DNA from 3 places in the Salinicoccus sesuvii genome. Region 2 is predicted to be linked to each of the others. Evidence: riboswitches for the same ligand, from Rfam matches in the RefSeq annotation. Region 2 holds a riboswitch; each other region holds the start of a gene.
The links. Region 2 has a riboswitch for S-adenosylmethionine ahead of ACFOJ8_RS02570 (5-methyltetrahydropteroyltriglutamate--homocysteine S-methyltransferase). Riboswitches for the same ligand answer to the same signal wherever they lie in the genome.
Positions count from the first base shown of each region.

Region 1: it holds a riboswitch for S-adenosylmethionine, as region 2 does, so the genes downstream of both, ACFOJ8_RS07050 (methionine ABC transporter ATP-binding protein) here and ACFOJ8_RS02570 (5-methyltetrahydropteroyltriglutamate--homocysteine S-methyltransferase) in region 2, are expected to answer to the same signal.
Region 3: it holds a riboswitch for S-adenosylmethionine, as region 2 does, so the genes downstream of both, ACFOJ8_RS02000 (LLM class flavin-dependent oxidoreductase) here and ACFOJ8_RS02570 (5-methyltetrahydropteroyltriglutamate--homocysteine S-methyltransferase) in region 2, are expected to answer to the same signal.

Region 1 covers NZ_JBHRWV010000007.1:246,942-253,286, forward strand. Annotated here, with positions in the region: gene ACFOJ8_RS07035 (aminotransferase class I/II-fold pyridoxal phosphate-dependent enzyme) at 1-1,122, opposite strand, end outside; gene ACFOJ8_RS07040 (MetQ/NlpA family ABC transporter substrate-binding protein) at 1,122-1,925, opposite strand; gene ACFOJ8_RS07045 (methionine ABC transporter permease) at 1,927-2,586, opposite strand; gene ACFOJ8_RS07050 (methionine ABC transporter ATP-binding protein) at 2,570-3,592, opposite strand; SAM riboswitch class I at 3,651-3,753, opposite strand; gene ACFOJ8_RS07055 (ABC transporter ATP-binding protein) at 3,821-5,572, opposite strand; gene ACFOJ8_RS07060 (ABC transporter ATP-binding protein) at 5,569-6,345, opposite strand, start outside.
Region 2 covers NZ_JBHRWV010000002.1:3,175-9,519, reverse strand. Annotated here, with positions in the region: gene ACFOJ8_RS02585 (polysaccharide deacetylase family protein) at 1-158, opposite strand, end outside; gene ACFOJ8_RS02580 (YkyA family protein) at 182-820, opposite strand; gene ACFOJ8_RS02575 (YceI family protein) at 989-1,519, opposite strand; SAM riboswitch class I at 1,704-1,801, shown strand; gene ACFOJ8_RS02570 (5-methyltetrahydropteroyltriglutamate--homocysteine S-methyltransferase) at 1,882-2,988, shown strand; gene ACFOJ8_RS02565 (S9 family peptidase) at 3,021-4,712, opposite strand; gene ACFOJ8_RS02560 (sporulation protein Cse60) at 4,845-4,997, shown strand; gene ACFOJ8_RS02555 (DUF6320 domain-containing protein) at 5,037-5,609, opposite strand; gene ACFOJ8_RS02550 (alcohol acetyltransferase) at 5,683-6,345, opposite strand, start outside.
Region 3 covers NZ_JBHRWV010000001.1:408,035-414,379, forward strand. Annotated here, with positions in the region: gene ACFOJ8_RS01980 (ABC transporter permease) at 1-267, opposite strand, end outside; gene ACFOJ8_RS01985 (ABC transporter ATP-binding protein) at 267-1,196, opposite strand; gene ACFOJ8_RS01990 (sensor histidine kinase) at 1,324-2,355, shown strand; gene ACFOJ8_RS01995 (response regulator transcription factor) at 2,352-2,951, shown strand; SAM riboswitch class I at 3,045-3,147, shown strand; gene ACFOJ8_RS02000 (LLM class flavin-dependent oxidoreductase) at 3,225-4,271, shown strand; gene ACFOJ8_RS02005 (ATP-grasp domain-containing protein) at 4,292-5,239, shown strand; gene ACFOJ8_RS02010 (VOC family protein) at 5,291-6,217, opposite strand; gene ACFOJ8_RS02015 (alpha/beta hydrolase) at 6,295-6,345, shown strand, end outside.

The DNA of each region.
Region 1 (6,345 bases), on a different contig from region 2:
AGATATCGTTTCCTCGAGAACTGTATCTTCAACTGCGAGGGAGATACGGATGTAGGCTCTCCCCCTTGAACCAAAAGGCAGCCCCGGTGTGACAAGCATCGACAGTTCCTGAATGAGAAAATCTCTAAACGTTTCACCATCATACCCCTCAGGCACCTTGATCCAGCCGAATATGCCGCCTTTGATCGGATTGATGGGAATACCCATTTCGGTGAACGCCTCGGTTACCATAATGCTGCGGCGTCTGAATTTCTCCTGCTGTCTTGGCAGTATGTCCGCTTCGTTCCTGAGCGCTTCCGCAGAGGCATCCTGCGTCACACCCCACATACCTGTCTGTGTATGGTCCTGGTAAGTATTGATTGCCTCAATCATCTCTTTGTTGCCAACTGCGAAACCGGTGCGAAAGCCTGACATATTGAATCCTTTCGACAACGAATAGATTTCAATAGCACACTCAAGCGATTTGTCGCTTTCGAGTATGCTCGGGTGTCTGTTGTCGAAAGCGAAAGTAGCATAGGCGAAATCGTGAACAATTTTAGTACGTGTCCCTTTGAACCGTGCCACAGTGCGATCAAAAAATTCTTTATCTGCTACCGCGCCAAGCGGATTAGAAGGGTAGTTTAGATAGATCAATCGCGCATTCTGCAGTTCGTGCTCTGGTAGAATATCGTAATCTGGGAGGTAGCCATTTTCAGGCAGCAACGGTAGTTCGTAGGTTTCCCCACGCGCCAGTGTCACACCAGGCGCGTAGTCCGGGTATCCTGGATTTGGTAAGAATACCCCCTCACCTGGTTCGATAAAGGTCATCGGAAACTGTACCAGTCCACTTTTTGTACCATACAGCAATGCAATATTGTGGTCTTCGAGGTCCACATCGTAGTGCTTCTTATAGAAGATTTTGATTTCATCCTTTAAGGTCGGCTTCCCGCGGAAACCCACGTAGCGCTGATTCTCTGTCTTATATACCGATGCTGCAACTGTTTCGAGAATCACTTCCGGTGTCCGCCCGTCCGGTATACCTACTGCCAAGTTAATCAATGGCAAGGGGCCAGAGGTCAAGTCGCTTGACATTGCTGTTTTAAAGTAGCTTTCAGGTATACTCTCAATGAGTCTATTGGCCATTATTGTCCCTCCGGTTTATCAAATCCCTGGAACTGACTATCTATTGTCTGTGCAAAATGCTCAGATTCCACTGCTTCTACCAGATCATCGGCGAGGCTGCTGTCCGCATCCGACGCATTGATGACGATTTGATTTCTGAAGTTTTCATTCATATTCTCAAGCTGAAGTGCATCTGCCAGGTCCATACCGCTTGCTAGTGCAAAGTTGCCAGGCACCAGAGACAAACCAATCTGATCTACACTCCGCGGCAACTGTCCTGAATCTTGATAGATGAACTCAAGGTTTTTGTTATTTTGGATTATATCAGATTCTTCAACGGCAAGCATGTTAGCGTCTTCTGCAATTTCAATGAGTCCTGCATCGACCAGCGTATGGAAGCCGCGTGATGAATTGACCGGATCAAGCGGCAATGCTACTTCGCTGCCGTTTGCGATTTCTTCAATCGAGTCGAACTGACTGGAGTATAACCCCATAGGCGCAGTCGGCACCTGAATAAGGTTAATGAAGTCTGTGCCGTTCTCTTCATTGAAATCGGTCATGAAGGATTTGTTCTGGTACAGGTTCGCATCCAGGTCACCGTTATTGAGTGCATTGTTCGGCTGGATGTAATCTGTGTACTCGACGATTTCTACTGTATAGCCCTGGTCTTCGAGCGCAGGTTTTAAAGCAAAGTTGACCATGTCACTGTATGGCCCGGTCGATGCGCCTATCGTAATGACCTCGCCCTCCCCTTCGTATAGGAGCGCACTAGTGCCAATGATTACAGCGAGTGTCGAAACTAGAAATATAATTATGCCACGCATATCAGTTCCCCTCCTGTCTTCTTGTTAAAAAGTCCCCAATCAACTGTACAAGCTGCACTATGATCACTAGCGCAACAACAGTGGCAATCATCGTCACTGTATCGTAGCGATAATATCCATAACGAATGGCCAGGTCACCGATACCGCCGCCCCCTACTACACCGGCGGTCGCACTGAAAGCGATGATAGAAATAATTGTCAAAGTAATCCCTTGGGTGATGCCACGTTTTGCTTCAGGAATGAGTACATCTGTAATGATGAGTATCAGTGAAGCACCGCCTGCAATACTTGCTTCTATTACACCTTTGCCCACCCCGTTGAAACTTGTTTCCACCAATCTTGCAAAAAGCGGAACTGCTGCGATAGAGAGTGCGACACTCGCAAAAACTGGTCCATGCGAACTATTAGTCAGCCAGGTGGCTACCGGCATGATGGCAACAATGAGGATAATGAAAGGAAACGAACGAATGACGTTAGTAATGGCGCCAAGCACCTGATTAAGCGGCTTGATCCGGAACAGCAGTGGGTTTGCCGTTATGTAAAGTAGAATGCCAAGCGGCAACCCAATTAATACCGCAAAGAATATGGAAATCGACACCATAAGTGTAGTTTCAAGCAGTGCACGATATAAGAGCGGTGCAATTTCAGCGAGTCTCTGCATGGATTTCAGTCCTTTCTATTCCTGTTGATTCATCGATAAATGCTTTGAGTCTTGAAATTTCCTGTGGATCTCCTTGAACATGAAGCATCAAGAATCCGAGCGGCATATCCTGAATGTATTCAATACGACCATTCAATATACTGATGTCACATTCGAAGTGACGATAGAGCTGGTTGACATAATTAGCCTCAGCGTTTTCGTTTAAAAATTTGATAGTAATGACATCCGAGCGATCATTCATTTCGATATGAGGTGGAATAGCAAAGTCGTAGATATCCTGCACGAATCCTTTTGTTACAGCATGCTCAGGATGGCTGAATATACTGTAGACGTCACTTTCTTCAACTATTTCACCGGCTGTCATCACCCCAACGCGGTCCGCAATCTCCTTGATGACTCCCATTTCGTGCGTGATGAGTACAATAGTGATACCAAGGTCCCGGTTGATTTTCTTCAATAACTTCAATATCGTCTTCGTTGTCTCGGGATCGAGTGCACTTGTTGCCTCGTCGCATAAAAGTACTTCAGGATGGTTTGCTAGGGCCCTAGCGATCCCGACCCGTTGCTTTTGGCCCCCACTTAAATTCCCGGGATAGCTGCCCGCCTTGTCACTCAATCCGACAAGCGCAAGCAATTCCTCGATGCGTGATTTCACTTTTTTCTTATCATACTTGCTTGCCTTCAGAACGAATTCAATATTCTGATATACCGTTTTTGATTCAATGAGATTGAACTGTTGGAAGATCATGCCGATCTTCTGTCTTTTCGCTCGTAGCTTCTCACTGGACAAGTTACCAAGTGCCGTGCCATTTACATTAACACTACCAGAGCTCGGAGCTTCCAATAGATTAATTAGTCTGAGCAGAGTACTCTTACCAGCACCGCTGAATCCGATAATGCCGAATATTTCCCCGTCTCCCACAGTCAGCGAAAGCCGTTTAAGCGCTTCTACTTTTCTGCCTTTAACCTCATAAGTCTTTGATACATCTTCCAATACAATGGCCATGCAATCACCCCTCTATGTAAAATAAAAAAACCATCTGCCGAAATGGCAAATGGTTTCACGGTTATCTGCCAAGCGGTCGCTTGTAGGATTTAGCACAGTACCCTCCGGGCCTGTTGCTGAAGTTTCAAAGGGCCTAATCCCTCCACTTCTCTGGATAAAAGTATTCAATTGAATGTTCATAACTCTACATGAGCAAATGAGAATTGTCAACATTCACAATATTAATTATTAGATATTTATGCTGACTGGCTGTCCAAGTTGCATCGTATACATCTTGGCATACTCCTTGCCTTTGGCAAGTAGTTCTTCGTGATTTCCGCTTTCAACTATAAGACCGCTATCAAGCAGCAGGATCTGATCTGCATGCTGGATGGTCGAAAGTCTATGAGCGATGATAAATGTCGTGCGGTTTGCACTAACGACTTTCATGGCATGCTGGATCATCTGTTCCGTTTCGGAATCGATGTTGCTCGTCGCTTCATCCAGTACCAATACTTTCGGATTGAATACCATGGCACGTGCGAATGAAATGAGTTGGCGTTCACCAAGTGATAGTGTGGATCCACGTTCTGTCAACTCAGTATGCATTCCCTCTTCCATCCGTGACAGCATCTCTTCACCGCCAACACTAGCGAGGGCCGCTCTTGCTTCTGCCTCAGAAATTTCTTCGTTGTTCAGTCTCAGATTGAAAAGTAGAGATCCGCTGTAAATGAAGGGATCCTGCAGTACAATTGACATATGATGCCGTAGAGACTGCTTGCTAAATTCTCTCGTGTCTTTACCATCGAAGAGTATCTTTCCGCGAACCGGATCGTAAAAGCGCATCAGCAGGTTGATGATTGAACTCTTACCGGATCCTGTATGGCCCACGAGTGCCACGGTTTCTCCCGGCGACACGTCGATACTAATATCTTTGAGTACTGTATGTTTATCATCATAAGAAAAGCTTACTTCATTAAATGAAATGTGTCCGCTGAAATTGCCGAGATGCTCCTCTTCTTCCGTTTCAACTTCTGCGTCTAGTAGCTCAAATACCTTTACCGCAGCAACGCGTGCCTGCTCATATATATCAAGCTGTCCAATAATATTGAATAAGGGATTGAAGAACCGTGTTATATAGTCTACAAGGATATACATTGTACCGACAGTAAGCGCCGTTTGTGCATCAAGGAAACTAGACGCAAAAATGTAGACCATTACTGCAAAAAGAAGTGATCTAAGCGTTCCCATCAAGTTCTGCCCGGAAGCGCTATCCAGCTTAATAAGACTACCAGTACTTTTAAGATAATCGTTATTCAGTTCCTCAAATTCCCGCGTTATCTGCGATTCACGGTTGAAGATCTGAATAATTGGCATGCCGCTGATAGATTCGTTAATCATCGCATTAATATCACTATTACGTTCTCTTCTAGTATGGTTGAAGTCGTTCGAATATTTACGGTAGAGTATCATCCACACAATAATAATAGGTACAAACAGCAGCATGACCAGACCAGTCCAGATATTAATGAATAGCGTAATAACAGTAATCGCGCCAACAGTCAGGCTACTAACTAAAAACAATGGCAACACAACAGAGAACATATTTAATATTGATTCTGTATCGTTGGTGATTCGTGCTACCACCTTGCCAGCTGGTAGGTCATCGAAGTAGCGGATTGGCAACCGCTGGACATGCTGGAACACATCATTCCTCATTTTCTGTACTACTAGCGCCCCTGAGTTTTGCAGAACCACTTCTTGGAAGTAGCTGAACACAGCATGCAGCAGTTTGATACCAAGGAATACTCCAAGTAGCTGATAGATTGGCAACATTTCAATCTGTCCTGCTGCGTCTTGGATATGCCGATCTAAGATAATCATTGCGATTACCGGTCCAAGCAATTCAAATCCGACCATCAGTATCATTAATGTAATACCTAGTGCGAATCTGCCCTTGAATGCCATGGCATATACCATTAATCTTTTAATTTCTTTCATGTTGTTTCACCCCCAGTACGGTAATAGTCGTTCTGCTGGCTATACCAGCCACCGGTTGCTGATAGTGCTTCATGTGTGCCCATTTCAACAACTTCACCGTCATCCAACACCGCAATTTTATCTGCGTGCTGTACAGCAGACAATCTGTGAGTCACGATGATGGTTGTTTTGCTGGTACGGTTGCTTTTGATGCCGTCGATGATTCGTTTTTCTGTTTTCGCATCAACAGCACTGAGTGCGTCATCCATAATTAAAATATCGGGATCACGGATTAGACTTCTTGCTATGGAAATGCGTTGTTTTTGACCGCCACTTAGAGCGATGCCCTTTTCCCCGACCATCGTATCCAGTCCATGAGGCATACGTTTTAGATCGGTATCGAGCGCACTGAGACTAATTGCTTCTTCGAGTTCAGAAACAGTCGCATGTGGGTTACCAAAAAGAATATTTTCTCTGACAGTTCTAGAAAAAAGGATGTTCTCTTGGGAAACATAGCCAATCTTCTCCCTCAATGCTGTTTTATCCAGTTGAGCTATGCTCATGCCGTCAATGACTAGACCGCCTTGTCCTTCCGGATAAAGTTTCAAAAGCTGTTTGACAAGCGTTGATTTGCCGCTGCCAGTCCTGCCGACGATACCGAGTGTTTCTCCACTTTTAAGTTCGAAAGTGATATCTTTCAAGTTCATCCGTGTGCTCAGTGGATATTGGAATGACAGCTGATCGAAGTCCATTCCTGCGTTTGTCATCATCATATCACCCTGATGCAAGACATC
Region 2 (6,345 bases):
TCGGTTGCTTCTCCCACCGACGATTCTTCCGACACTTCTTCACTCGTCTCTTGCTGCTCGGACATTTCATTTTCCGACGCGTTGTCCGTATCATCGTTCTGACAGCCAGCAAACAACATTCCACCACAACACATTAATAAGAGTGCTCTTTTTTTCATCATCCTAATCTCCTTTAGCAATCTTATTCATTGGCAGCTGCATCCAACTGCGAGGAAAGCTCGTCCTTTAGGCTCTGCAAATCCGCAAGTTCTGTATCCACATCGACAAGCAGGGATTGTGTTGTCTCACGACTTTCATTCACCGATTCTATACCGTTTTCGAATGTCTCGTACGTTGCGTCATCTTGGCCGAGAGATTCAAAGTAGTCCGCCTGCTGGTCTAGATCTACATCATACGCTGATGTAAATTCATCAACGGAACCGCTCAGGGATCCAAGTCTGTCGGCAACACTATTAACAGTTTCCCCAGAAACACTTTGAACATCAATTTCTGCGAATTTCTCTCTTTGTTCAGAGAATTCATTACTTAAGCTCTCAAGGTTCTCCAATTTTTGTTTTCTTTCGTCGATATTATTGAACACGGTAGCAGAACCATCAGCAAAAGAACTCAAGTCTTCGTCTTCGGAAATATCGGTATTGAACGCATCTTGAAGCTGACTTTCTAGTTCTACCAACTGCTGTAAATCAGAAACAGCGGATTCCTGCGTTTCCTCTGTCTCTTCAAGTGCTTGTTCTATGCTGTCGATATCATTATTGCATGCTGACAACAGTAGTATCGACAAGGCAGCACCTGATAGAATATTGATTTTTCTCATTCCCATGTTCCATCTCCTTTATTGAATCGCTCTGGAGAGTATAACAGTTCTGAATTTTTTTGTAAATTAAGGAACTGGCTACTATGCTCTATTGTATATCCCCTGTCGAGATATAAAAAAACCACAAAGAGTAATTTTTACTCTTTGTGGTTTTTTGTATTGGTTATTCTTAACTTATTCGCTCTTTTCGGAGAATTGAAGCTCAAGCATTGCTTTTACGTCTTTGCTGACAAGTACGCCGCCTGTCTCAAGCGTCTGGTTCCATGTCAATCCGAAGTCTTCACGGTTAATCGTAAATTCTCCTTCAAATCCGTGAACTTCTTGTCCCCAAGGGTTTGTGCCTTTGCCATTGTACTGAAGATCGATACTCATTTCTTTAGTGACGCCATTGATAGTCGCATCGCCATCAATCGTTACTGTATCTCCGTTCTTAGTTACATTCCGTGACTTGAAGATAATCTTTGGATTTTTTTCAACGTTAAAGAAATCTTCGGATTTCAAGTGCGCGTCACGATCTGCATTTTTAGTACTGACGCTATCTACGTCGATTTCTGCATAAACTTCAGCGTTTTCGAACGTTTCAATTTTATCTGTATCCACTTCAAATGTGAATGATTCAAAGTAACCTTTCACTTTTGAAACCATCATGTGTTTTACCTGAAAACCGACTTCTGAGTGTGCTGCATCTGATACGAACTTTGTCATTGTAATACCCCCATTAATTATTATCTCTAATTTAAGATAATTTAACTTTACAACACTTACTTACTTTTGGCAAGTAGTTTTATTTATTTTTTTAAAAAGAAATAAACTTGAATAATATATTTTAAGCTTTGCTTGACAGAATATTCTTTATCCTTTAGAGTACTCAATAATATAATAATTGCAATTCTTATCCAGAGAGGTGGAGGGACTGGCCCCATGAAGCCTCAGCAACGTACATTCCGTGTCGTGCTAAATCCAGAGAGCAGTGCTCGCAGATAAGGTAAAAGGATATCCATCCCCAACTTATCTTAATTTGAAAAGTTGGGGATTATTATATTAAAAATTGGAAATGAGGAATTATAATGACAAAAGCAACTGTACAAGCACCATTCAAAGCAGATCACGTAGGAAGCCTTCTACGCCCTGAGAGTATCCATCAAGCAAGAAAGGACTACGCTCAAGATAAAATATCCTATGAAGAACTTCGAGAGATTGAAACAAAGGAAATCTCACGTGTCGTCGACAAACAGATTGAAGTCGGTCTTAAAGCTGTAACCGATGGCGAATTCAGACGCCGGTTCTGGCACACTGATTTTCTAGAACATCTGAATGGCGTAGAAGGATACATACCAGATCACGGTTACCAGTTCGATGGCATAGAAACGGAACGGTACAACGTGCGTGTAACTGGCAAAGTTTCATTCGATCCAGACCATCCGCACGTAGCTGATTTCGTTGAATTCAAAAACATTGTGGGTGATCGTGCGGTGGCGAAGCAGACCATCCCGAGTCCGAATCAGCTGTTCAATGCTGGTATAAGGAACCTCGAAATATATCCCGACTTAGAAGAATACGCAGAAGATGTTATCAAAGCATACCAAGATGCTATCCAGGCTTTCTATGATGCAGGTTGTCGCTACCTTCAGCTGGATGATGTGTATATCGCCGGTCTAAGCGCTCCTGGAGTGCCATTCAATGACGGCGATTACGATAGGGAAACACTGATCAACCTTGCTTTGAAAGTTGCGAATGGTGCGCTTGAAAACAAGCCTGAAGATCTGGTCGTCACTACTCACCTATGTCGTGGAAACTATCGTTCGAAGTGGGCCTTTGAAGGCAGCTATGCCAAAATCGCTCCTGTCCTTTTCAAAAAAGAACGTGTCGACGGCTTTTTCCTAGAATATGATGATGACCGTTCCGGCGACTTCGGTCCACTCTCCTATATTCCTGAAGACGGACCACAGGTCGTACTCGGCCTCTTCACATCGAAACATGGGCAACTCGAAGATGCAGACGTCATCAAGGCACGCATTGAGGAAGCCACACAATATGTATCAAAAGAGCAGATTTGTCTGAGTCCTCAGTGCGGATTTGCATCCACGCACCACGGTAATGAACTTACAGAAGAAGACCAGTGGGCAAAACTCAAATACATTGTTTCACTTTCTGAAGAATTGCTAAGTGAATAAAAATAAGAAGCACCTTGAGGTGCTTCTTATTTTTATTTTTTCTCGTGTAGTGTCGTAAGAAAATTAGCTATTTTGTGATGCATATCCTCTAGGTTTTCACGATGCATGAAGGTATGTCCTTCATTATCATAGACTGTAAAAGTAACATCCTGTCCGTTTTCTTCCATGACTTCTGCCATTTGTTTCGATTCAGTATAGGGTACACGAGAATCATGATGACTATGGAATATCATCAGAGGCGCAGTGATTTGGCGGCTTCTGGAGAGTGGCGAAATATCCTTAAGAAAAGACCCATGTGTCTCCATGGAGCCATATTCTGCCGCTCTCATGCGTCGTCTCCAAGGCGGTGTATGACTGAAGAAAGTACCCAAATCGGATAAACCCACAATATCCACCGCAGCCCTCCACAAACTCGGTTGATGCGTTACAAGTAGAAGAGTCATTAAACCTCCGTAGCTTCTACCCATTACACTGACACGAGAGGCATCTGCATGTTCTGTTTTAATGAGGTGACGTCTTAATTCCACAACGTCCTTCATAGCATCGAGACGCTTCTCCTTGTCGTCCGCTTCTAAATACGGTCGTCCATAACCCATGCTCCCCCGTATATTTGGTACAGCGACACAAAGGCCTGTCTTATTCAGAAGATAGTAGAGCGTATTAAATTCCGGTCTGGATTGAGATTCAGGGCCCCCATGGATGTGAATGACGGCTCCCATATCAGATTCCGATTCATAGATGAAGTAAGGAATCTGTGTTCCATCAAATGACGGATAGCTCGCTGTTTTAAATGATATCGGCTCGCACGCTTCATTCCCAGCCATAACCTTAAAACTCTTCTGATCCAGGTCATAACAGTATATTAAGTGTGGTTGGTCTACTGAGGAATAGATTAAAAAGACTTCCTGTTGCCCCCTGATTGCCAGTGAATGGATAACACCCTCCCGATTGAAGGGCAACTGAACGACTTCCCATGTTGTTAGATTGAGTCTGTAAAGCTTAGAAAAACCATCCTCATTACATGATATCATCGCTTCTTTATTATCATTAAACAGTTTAAAATGTTCGATATCCCATTTGAAAAACGTTCTTTTTTTATATCTTCCATTATTTATGTCTATTTCGTATATGTTCTTATATCCGTCTTCTATATCACATAGACAAAAGCAAGTGTCACGAATGAACTTAAAAGCTGAAAATCGAGCCTTGGGCAGTGGCAATACCACCGGTTCTCCTGATTTTTTATCAAAGATCATTAGTATCTGATCGATATTATCTACATCCATCGAGAGCAAGTATCTATCTGTCGAGAGTTCATGGATGAAATGAATAGGGTTACTAAAAACATATATAACTTCGATATTGCCCTGCCCTTCCATCTTGCACAGTTCAAAAGTAGAGTGTTCATAGTGGTTGCGGATGACTATATACGAATCTTCGCCTACTTTATATTTACCGTAGTAGTGGAAATAGTCCGGCCGGCTAGTTATCTCAGTTGCTATTCTACTATCCAACTTATGATACTGATTCCTCTCATTTCCATTGTAGTCTGTGGCGACGACGATATGGTTCGCTTCAATCCAAAAGTTTTTGGTGTTCTGACTAAAACTTGTGACCTTTCGCTTTTTTTGATCGGCGATATCCATCTCCCATAGCTGATGCATGCCGCTCTCATTACTGATGAAATAGAGTCTTCGCTTTTTATCGCAGTATTTGAGATTCATATATTTGATATAATGATCCAATGTGCATCTCCCCTTTAACTATTACTCTACCATTTCTTCGATGCTATTACGTGACTTTTCAGTCTATTTAAGGTGATAATGTAATTATCAATATGGAGAGGCTGATGAAACTTGAAGGTAAAGACGATAAGTGCAATGACAGAAAAGGGATTGGATAAAAAAGTGAATGAATTTCTCTATGAAAATCATCAGATAGAAATCATAGACATTAAGTTTTCCTATGCAAGTACACTCGCCGTTTTAATTATTTATAGAGAACAGTAAAAATCGCCCCTACTTCGTTGAAGAGGGGGCGATTTAACTTTATATGTGAAACCTTCTGCTCAGTTGCGACCATACTGCATGGTGGGCATATACGAAAAAGCATACAATCAACATCAATGAATATAAACTTGCGACTGCACTCGGCCAGATGACCGTAGAGAAACCTGAGAAATACAGCACAGCTGGCAGAAAGCTTAACGTAACCATTAGAACAGAACTGATATGTCCTTTCCATTTCAGTCGCTTCGTCAAAATTGACAGTGTAACCATCACGAGTCCTGCTACAACGAGGAAAGGAACTGCATAATTTATCGACCATTTGAAGAATCCAGACTGTGAATCAATCAGTAACAGCAGCAATGTCAGGCTGGCGACCTGTCCAACAATCTTACTTCCAAGATGTGATTTAGACAAAATGGTATGGTTCAATGAAACGACAGCATAAATGACTGTTCCCATAACATAGAAGACCCACAGATAATGCGGCATGACGATAAGATTGATGAACACGCACGTAAGTATGATCATCAAGCCCGCAATGATTGCTATTTTCGGTGTTCTTCTTTTTTCTAGTGATTCTCTGTCGTAGAACGGATATGATCTATCTGCCAAGTCGATGTTAATTGCTGATAGTTGCTGACTGCATAGTGGACATACATTATGCTTTGAATTAATACTACATTTTTCACAATGGTTCACTACTGTTCCCCCACTCATTAGAATTGACTTCTATTTCAAGTCCTGTCAATCGTGTCAGTTCCTTGAAGAACGACCTTACAACACCAGTTTCCGAAATGGATAATGTAAAGGTAATTGTCATACGACCATTGACTGTTCCTGTTGCACAACTTATCGGACTCCTACTTGTAGGATACAGTGCGATATCCATTCTTTCGACATGTGCTTCCATGGACTTCGGCAACTTCACGTTGCCCATGTTGGATAGTGTCATCGACTTGGTGCGTTCACCCATGTGATTGAAACCGTATCGCATTGCGGGATATTTAAGAAATATTGGAATAATGCGTGTCATTATACCTCTTTGAAGTTCGAAGTGGTGATTAATGCCTGACTGTAAATTTTCACGAGTGGTGCGTGATGCAAGCTTTTCAGCAACTTCATCGAGAATGTCTTCAAACTTTGTATCATCTTCTACTTTAACACCTACATTGGCTACCGCAAAGAAATTTCTCATCGTTCTTGATGGAAACTGCCGTCTCAAATTGACAGGCAACGCAATAGTCATCAAATTATCTGCCGAGTCCGGATGCTCTGTACTGGCAACTTTAATAAGAAGTGCTGTTAGGTAGGTAGTAAGTGTCACGCCTGAGTGTTTGGCATGCTGGTT
Region 3 (6,345 bases), on a different contig from region 2:
CAGTTCACCAGACTTCATCTGTTCTACTGCTTGTGCTTCATCAAGTTCAGAAAGAACGATGAAATCCATTGTATTAAAGACTTCAGCTGTAGGATTGCCTGATTCGATACCAACAGATATATCTTCGATCTCTGCATCGCTCATACTGCCTGTGGTCATCGTGAACAGTCCGCAGAGCAGAAGCGGATAGCATAGTGTCCAAAACCAGTATCCGAAATCTTTGAAATTGATGCTTATTAAGTATCGGATCATGCGTAAAATTCCCATCAGTCTCTCAGCTCCTTGCCTGTGAGCTCAAGGAAGATATCACTCAGCGTGGCCCGTTCGCTCGAAAGCTCGGTATAGGTGATATTTTTTGACTCCATGAATTTGATCAGGTGCGCTAGGTTGTTTTCTTGCTTTTCGAAGTGGATTACATAGTTACCGTTTTTCCTTGTCACCTTTACGACATGCGGCAGTTGCTCAAGTTGTGTTTCCACGGTCTGATCATCGGTGATTAGCCCCACATCAATCCGTTCTTGGGTAGATATAGAGTTCTGTAGTTCGTGCACCGTACCTTGCGCAATGTTACGCCCGGAGTCCATGATCACCATGCGGTCACACAACTGCTCCGCTTCTTCGAGGTAGTGTGTCGTATAGATGATGGTCGTTCCCTGGCCTTTCATTTTGCGTATCCCTTCCAGTATGAAGTTTCTACTTTGTGCGTCGACAGCGACCGTTGGTTCATCCATGAACAGGAGGGATGGCTTATGAGCAATACCACAGGCAATATTAAGTCGCCGTCTCAATCCGCCACTTAACTTTTTTGGAATAAATCTACGGTACTTATCGAGCCCGACAAAAGCAATCGCTTCTTCGACAAGCATTTTCCGCTTTCTTCTATCGGAGACATAAAGTCCGCAGTAGAAATCTATATTTTCATAAACGTTCAGCTTTTCAAAGATAGCCAGTTCTTGGGGAACGATACCGATTCGGCTTTTGACCGTGTTGTTGTTCGGGTGGACTTGCTGGCCGAAGATCTCTATTTCCCCCTTATCGAAAGTCAGCAACGAGAGCATACAATTGATAGCAGTAGTCTTACCGCACCCGTTTGGACCGAGCAGACCGATGATTTCCCCTTCCTCGGCACTGAAAGAAAAGTGGTCCAAGGCGATCAGGTCGCTATACCGTTTAACAACGTTCTCCATACGTATCATAATGAACTCCTCCTGTATTGATTGTTACTTTAAGTTTATACTGTTACTAGAATTGCTGTTAGTGTGCAGAATAATATCAGTACATGACAAATGTCATGAATTCGGGGTGGGGACACTGGTAAACGTAATGGAGAAGTTGATTCTGTATTTTATTTTGACAACCTATTATTTCATCACTATTGATGAACCAAGCCTGATTATTGCATTGCTTGCCTTCATCCTGTTCTTTATCGTGGATGTATTCGAGTATCGTCACATTGTTCTTATTGTGGCAGTGATCTATTTGGTCTCTCTGCTTATAAGCGCCGAATGGATATTCTATGTACCAATGCTCACCATGGTACTAGCAGTACGTTTTGGGAGTATTGCATTAGTCACGCTTATCCTACCAATCGTTAATCTGCAGACCGTTCTTTTAATGATCATATGTTTTGTCCTCTACATCAGCTATTTAAGAGGCAGGCTTGATTCATACGAGCAGGAGAATAGAAGAATAAGGGACCAACTGACAAGCGACAATCTGCTACTCAGACGCCAGCACAACATGGTCCTGAGTAACCGTGAGAAGGACGTCCATATGGCAGAATTGAACGAGCGCAATCGCATCGCAAGAGAAATGCACGATGCACTTGGACATTCTCTCAGTTCAAGCATCTTATTGATAGAATCACTCCAGTACATAAAGGATGAAGAAAAAGTAAAGCAGTCGCTTGGGCTCCTACAGAAGCGGTTGAAAAACGGTATGGATGATATTCGTACGAGTATTCACCAGTTGTATGAGACTTCCATCGATCTTGAAACGAGAATCGACGACTACATCAGTGAAATGAAGGGATGCCAGATACGTTTCCGCTATGATATCGTTTCTTCTCTCGACCACGAAATGAAGACGGATATACTGAGTATTGTCAAAGAGTGCCTCAATAATTTCGGAAAGCACTCCGATGGAAAAACAATTAAAATCGCCATTAGAGAACAAACAGATTTCATTATAGTGTCAGTCAAAGACGATGGCTCAAAGCAGCCTGTAGCGAAAAAAGGGATGGGATTGCCTGCTATGCGGGAAGTAGTCGGCAAATACAACGGGCTGTTCAACACATTTTATGATGACGGTTTTACGGTCCACGTCACATTATATAAGGAAGGAGAAAGTGGATGAACATAGTCATAGTTGACGACGATGCACTGGTGGTTAATGCGCTCGCGACAATCCTTGAAGGATCGGGCTACACCGTTATTGCTACAGGCAGTAGTGGAGAAGAAGCGGTAGAACTGTATCATAAATACCAACCGGACTTACTCATGACAGATATTAGAATGGAAGGTGTCACCGGGCTTGAGGCAAGCCGAACCATACTTGAACATTGTAAAGATGCCAATATTCTTCTAATCACAACGTTTAAAGATGATGCTTATATTCATGAAGCTTTAAAAATCGGCTGTAAAGGATATTTATTAAAAGATAACTTCAAGGGGATTCTTCCTGCGATTGAGGCGGTAGTATCTGGCAATATAGTATTTGATAGTGATATCGTCAAAAGCATGTCGACAAAATCTCATTTCAAGGCTATGGAAGTACTATCTAAACGTGAATGCGAAATATTAGAGCTTGTTGCAGAAGGGCTTAGTAACAAGGAAATTTCAGGACAGTTGTTCCTGAGCGAAGGGACCGTCAGAAACTATATCTCCCAGATGCTCAATAAACTTGCGCTCCGTGATCGCACACAACTCGTCGTATACTATTACAGAAATTAAAAGTGTGACACTCAAAATGAAGCACATTCCGTTGACAGATAATTCTTTCTGGTTTATTATATCCATTAACCTACCAACTTAATATGAATTGTTTTCTTATCCAGAGAAGCTGAGGGAGATGGCCCGAAGAAGCTTCGGCAGCGGGTTCTTTGAATACTGTGCCAATTCCATCAGGTGTATGCCTGGACGATGAGAAGAGATGAATGTTGCAAGAAGCTCTTTTCATATTTGAAAAGGGCTTCTGTTTTTATAAATAGAGAAGGAGATGGAGAGATGAAATATGGATTCTGGATGCCGATCTTTGGCGGGTGGCTCAGAAATGTTGAGGATGAAGGGATGCCATCAACATTTGAATATGCAAAAAAAGTGACGCAGTCGGCAGAGCAGTGGGGATACGACGTCACACTTATTGCCGAGCTGTATCTAAACGATATTAAAGGGACTTCTGCGGACTCCTTGGAAGCTTGGACGACAGCAGCAGCGCTTGCGTTAGTGACTGAGAAAATTGAGATCATGACTGCTGTAAGGCCTGTTTTCCACAATCCCGCAGTGACGGCGAAAATGGCAGCAAATATCGACCGCATTTCAAATGGACGTTTTACGCTAAACGTTGTTTCCGGATGGTGGGCAGGTGAAGCTAGTCAATACGGCGCAGATTTTACTGCGCATGATGAGCGGTACGCAAGGACTGAAGAGTTTCTCGATGTACTAAAAGGAATGTGGCGTGAGGAGACATTCTCTTATAAGGGCAAGTTCTATCAAATAGAAAATGCAAAACTCGCACCTAAACCGGTCCAACAGCCTCACCCGAAACTATACGCTGGTGGAGAAAGTGAAAAGGGGAAGGATATCATCACCTCACACTGTGATGCCTACGTCATGCACGGTCATACAGTAGAGGAAGCTAAAGCGAAAATCGACGGCATGAAGGCACGTCGATCAGAGGCGGATAAACCATCATTCCAGTCCTTCGGCATGGCAGCTTATGTCATCTGTCGAGATACGGAGGCGGAAGCGAAGGCTGAATTAGCGCGAATCACCGATGTCAAGGAAGCAGCGGGTTATGCAGGATTCGAAGACTTCACATCAAAATCGGAACTGGAGCAGCAGATTCAGCTTCAGGATTATTCCGTATCCAACAGGGGGTTGCGCCCGAACCTTGTAGGTACACCGGATCAGATTGCCAAAAGAATTCTAGAATTCGAAGCGGCTGGTGTGGATCTGCTACTGCTCCAGTCTTCTCCGCAGCTTGAGGAACTTGAACGGTTCTCAAAACAAGTGATGCCGAGAGTGGAAGCATTGAGGGCAGTAACAAATTAATAAACTAGGAGGAAATGATTATGACAAAGATATATGTACTTCATGAAAATCCTGAATGGACAGAGCACCTTTTTAAGCGTCTCGATGAACTCGGTCTGCCTTATGAGGACTGGCAACTTTCCCAAGGCACAGTGGATCTCACAAAAGCACCGCCTGAAGGCATCTTCTACAACAGGATGAGCGCATCTTCCCACACGCGGGGAAACCGCTATGCACCTGAACTTGCCAATGCCGTACTCGCATGGCTCGAGCACCACGGACGTACTGTCATCAACGGTAGTCGCGCACTTCAGCTTGAAGTCAGCAAGGTGCTTCAGTACTTAGAACTAGAGAAGCATGGTGTTAAAACACCGAAAACAGTCGCTGCCGTCGGTAAACAACAGATAATTGAAGCCGCAAAACAGTTTGAAGGACACTCTTTCATTACGAAGCACAACCGTGCTGGAAAGGGCTTGGGTGTCCAACTGTTCGATTCCATTGAAGCACTTGAGAGATACGTCGACAGTGAGGCATTCGAAGAGCCAGTTGATGGAGTGACTCTGATACAGGACTATATCAAGTCTCCGCAGTCTTTCATCACACGGTGCGAATTTGTCGGGGGCGAGTTCGTCTATGCTGTTCGTGTCGACACTTCTGAAGGGTTTGAATTATGTCCGGCAGATGCATGTTCAATCGAAGATCTATTCTGTCCGGCGGACAGTATGCCTACTGAAGTACCCAAATTCAGCATTATAGAAGACTTCGATCATCCTGTACTCGAGAGTTATGAGGAAGTTCTTAGGGACAATGATATCAACGTGGCAGGCATCGAATTCATTCAAGATGAAGCAGGTCAACTCTACACCTATGATATTAATACAAACACAAATTATAACAGCGATGCGGAGGCAAAAGCCGGACAGTTCGGTATGCTCGAGCTGGCAAAATTCCTTAAGCATACGCTTGAAGCGCAGTACGTAACCAAATAATGACGAATGCAGCCGTAAAGCATGTGCTTTACGGCTGCATTTATCTATATTTTATTTGATTGGCACCAGATATGTTTCGATGAAGTCACGCTGATCTTCGAATTTTGGTGGGAGGGATAGGTTTTCACCCAATGCCTCTATAGGTTCATCAACATCAAACCCAGGTCCATCTGTTGAAATCTCCACTGTAATGCCACCGACTGCGGTGATATAGAGAGCTTTGAAATAGTGGCGGTCGACAATGCCTGAATTCCGCCAGTTTTGCTGGTCGACTTTCTGCTTTATTGAAAGCAACGCTTCTTCATCATCCACGCGCAAGGAAAAATGATGGACACTACCATAGCCTTCCTTCTCTAACTGACTGTTGCGCTGTTCAGTAATATATACACTACCGTTGCCGACATCGATTATAGCTGCAGTATCACCGTCTTCAAAACTACCCTCCACTTCTCCCCCGAGGAGAAGCAGGAACTCTACCATCGGTTTGATGTACTGCACAGTTACCTCGACAGCACCGATTGAAGTGATGGCGTATGCCATCGGTATTTCAGCATGGTCGTTTGGAGTATTATGCTCATCGCTCTGTTCCACAATCAATGCAAGCCGCTGCTTTTCATTGTCTTCGAATTTCATGATGGTTCTACCAAACTGCTCGATGACGCCTTCGTGATAGACACCTGCTGAAGCAAAACGCGTTTTGAAGAAATCAAGTGCTTCTTTTGTCGGTACCCTAAAATAGGTTCTCGATATACTGTTGGTACCTGGCTGGTATTTCGGCGCATTAACGATTTCGAAAAATGTGATGTCCGCCCCAGGGGTTCCTTCATAATCAGCATAAAATAGATGGTACATGCTTGTATCGTCTTGGTTCACTGTCTTCTTGACCAGTCTCAGACCAAGGGTGTTTGTGTAAAATGCGTGGTTGTCGAGAATGTCCCTAGTGATGGCAGAAACATGATGGATGCCTTTAACTTTCATGGATATCGCCCCTTCTGTGCTATTGCTTCAAGTATATTATAGTAATAGGGTAAACTCTAATAAAGGAGGATGTGAAAGTGGAACATTTATTTATAAAATCCAATAGCGGTAAACAGAATACATTGATA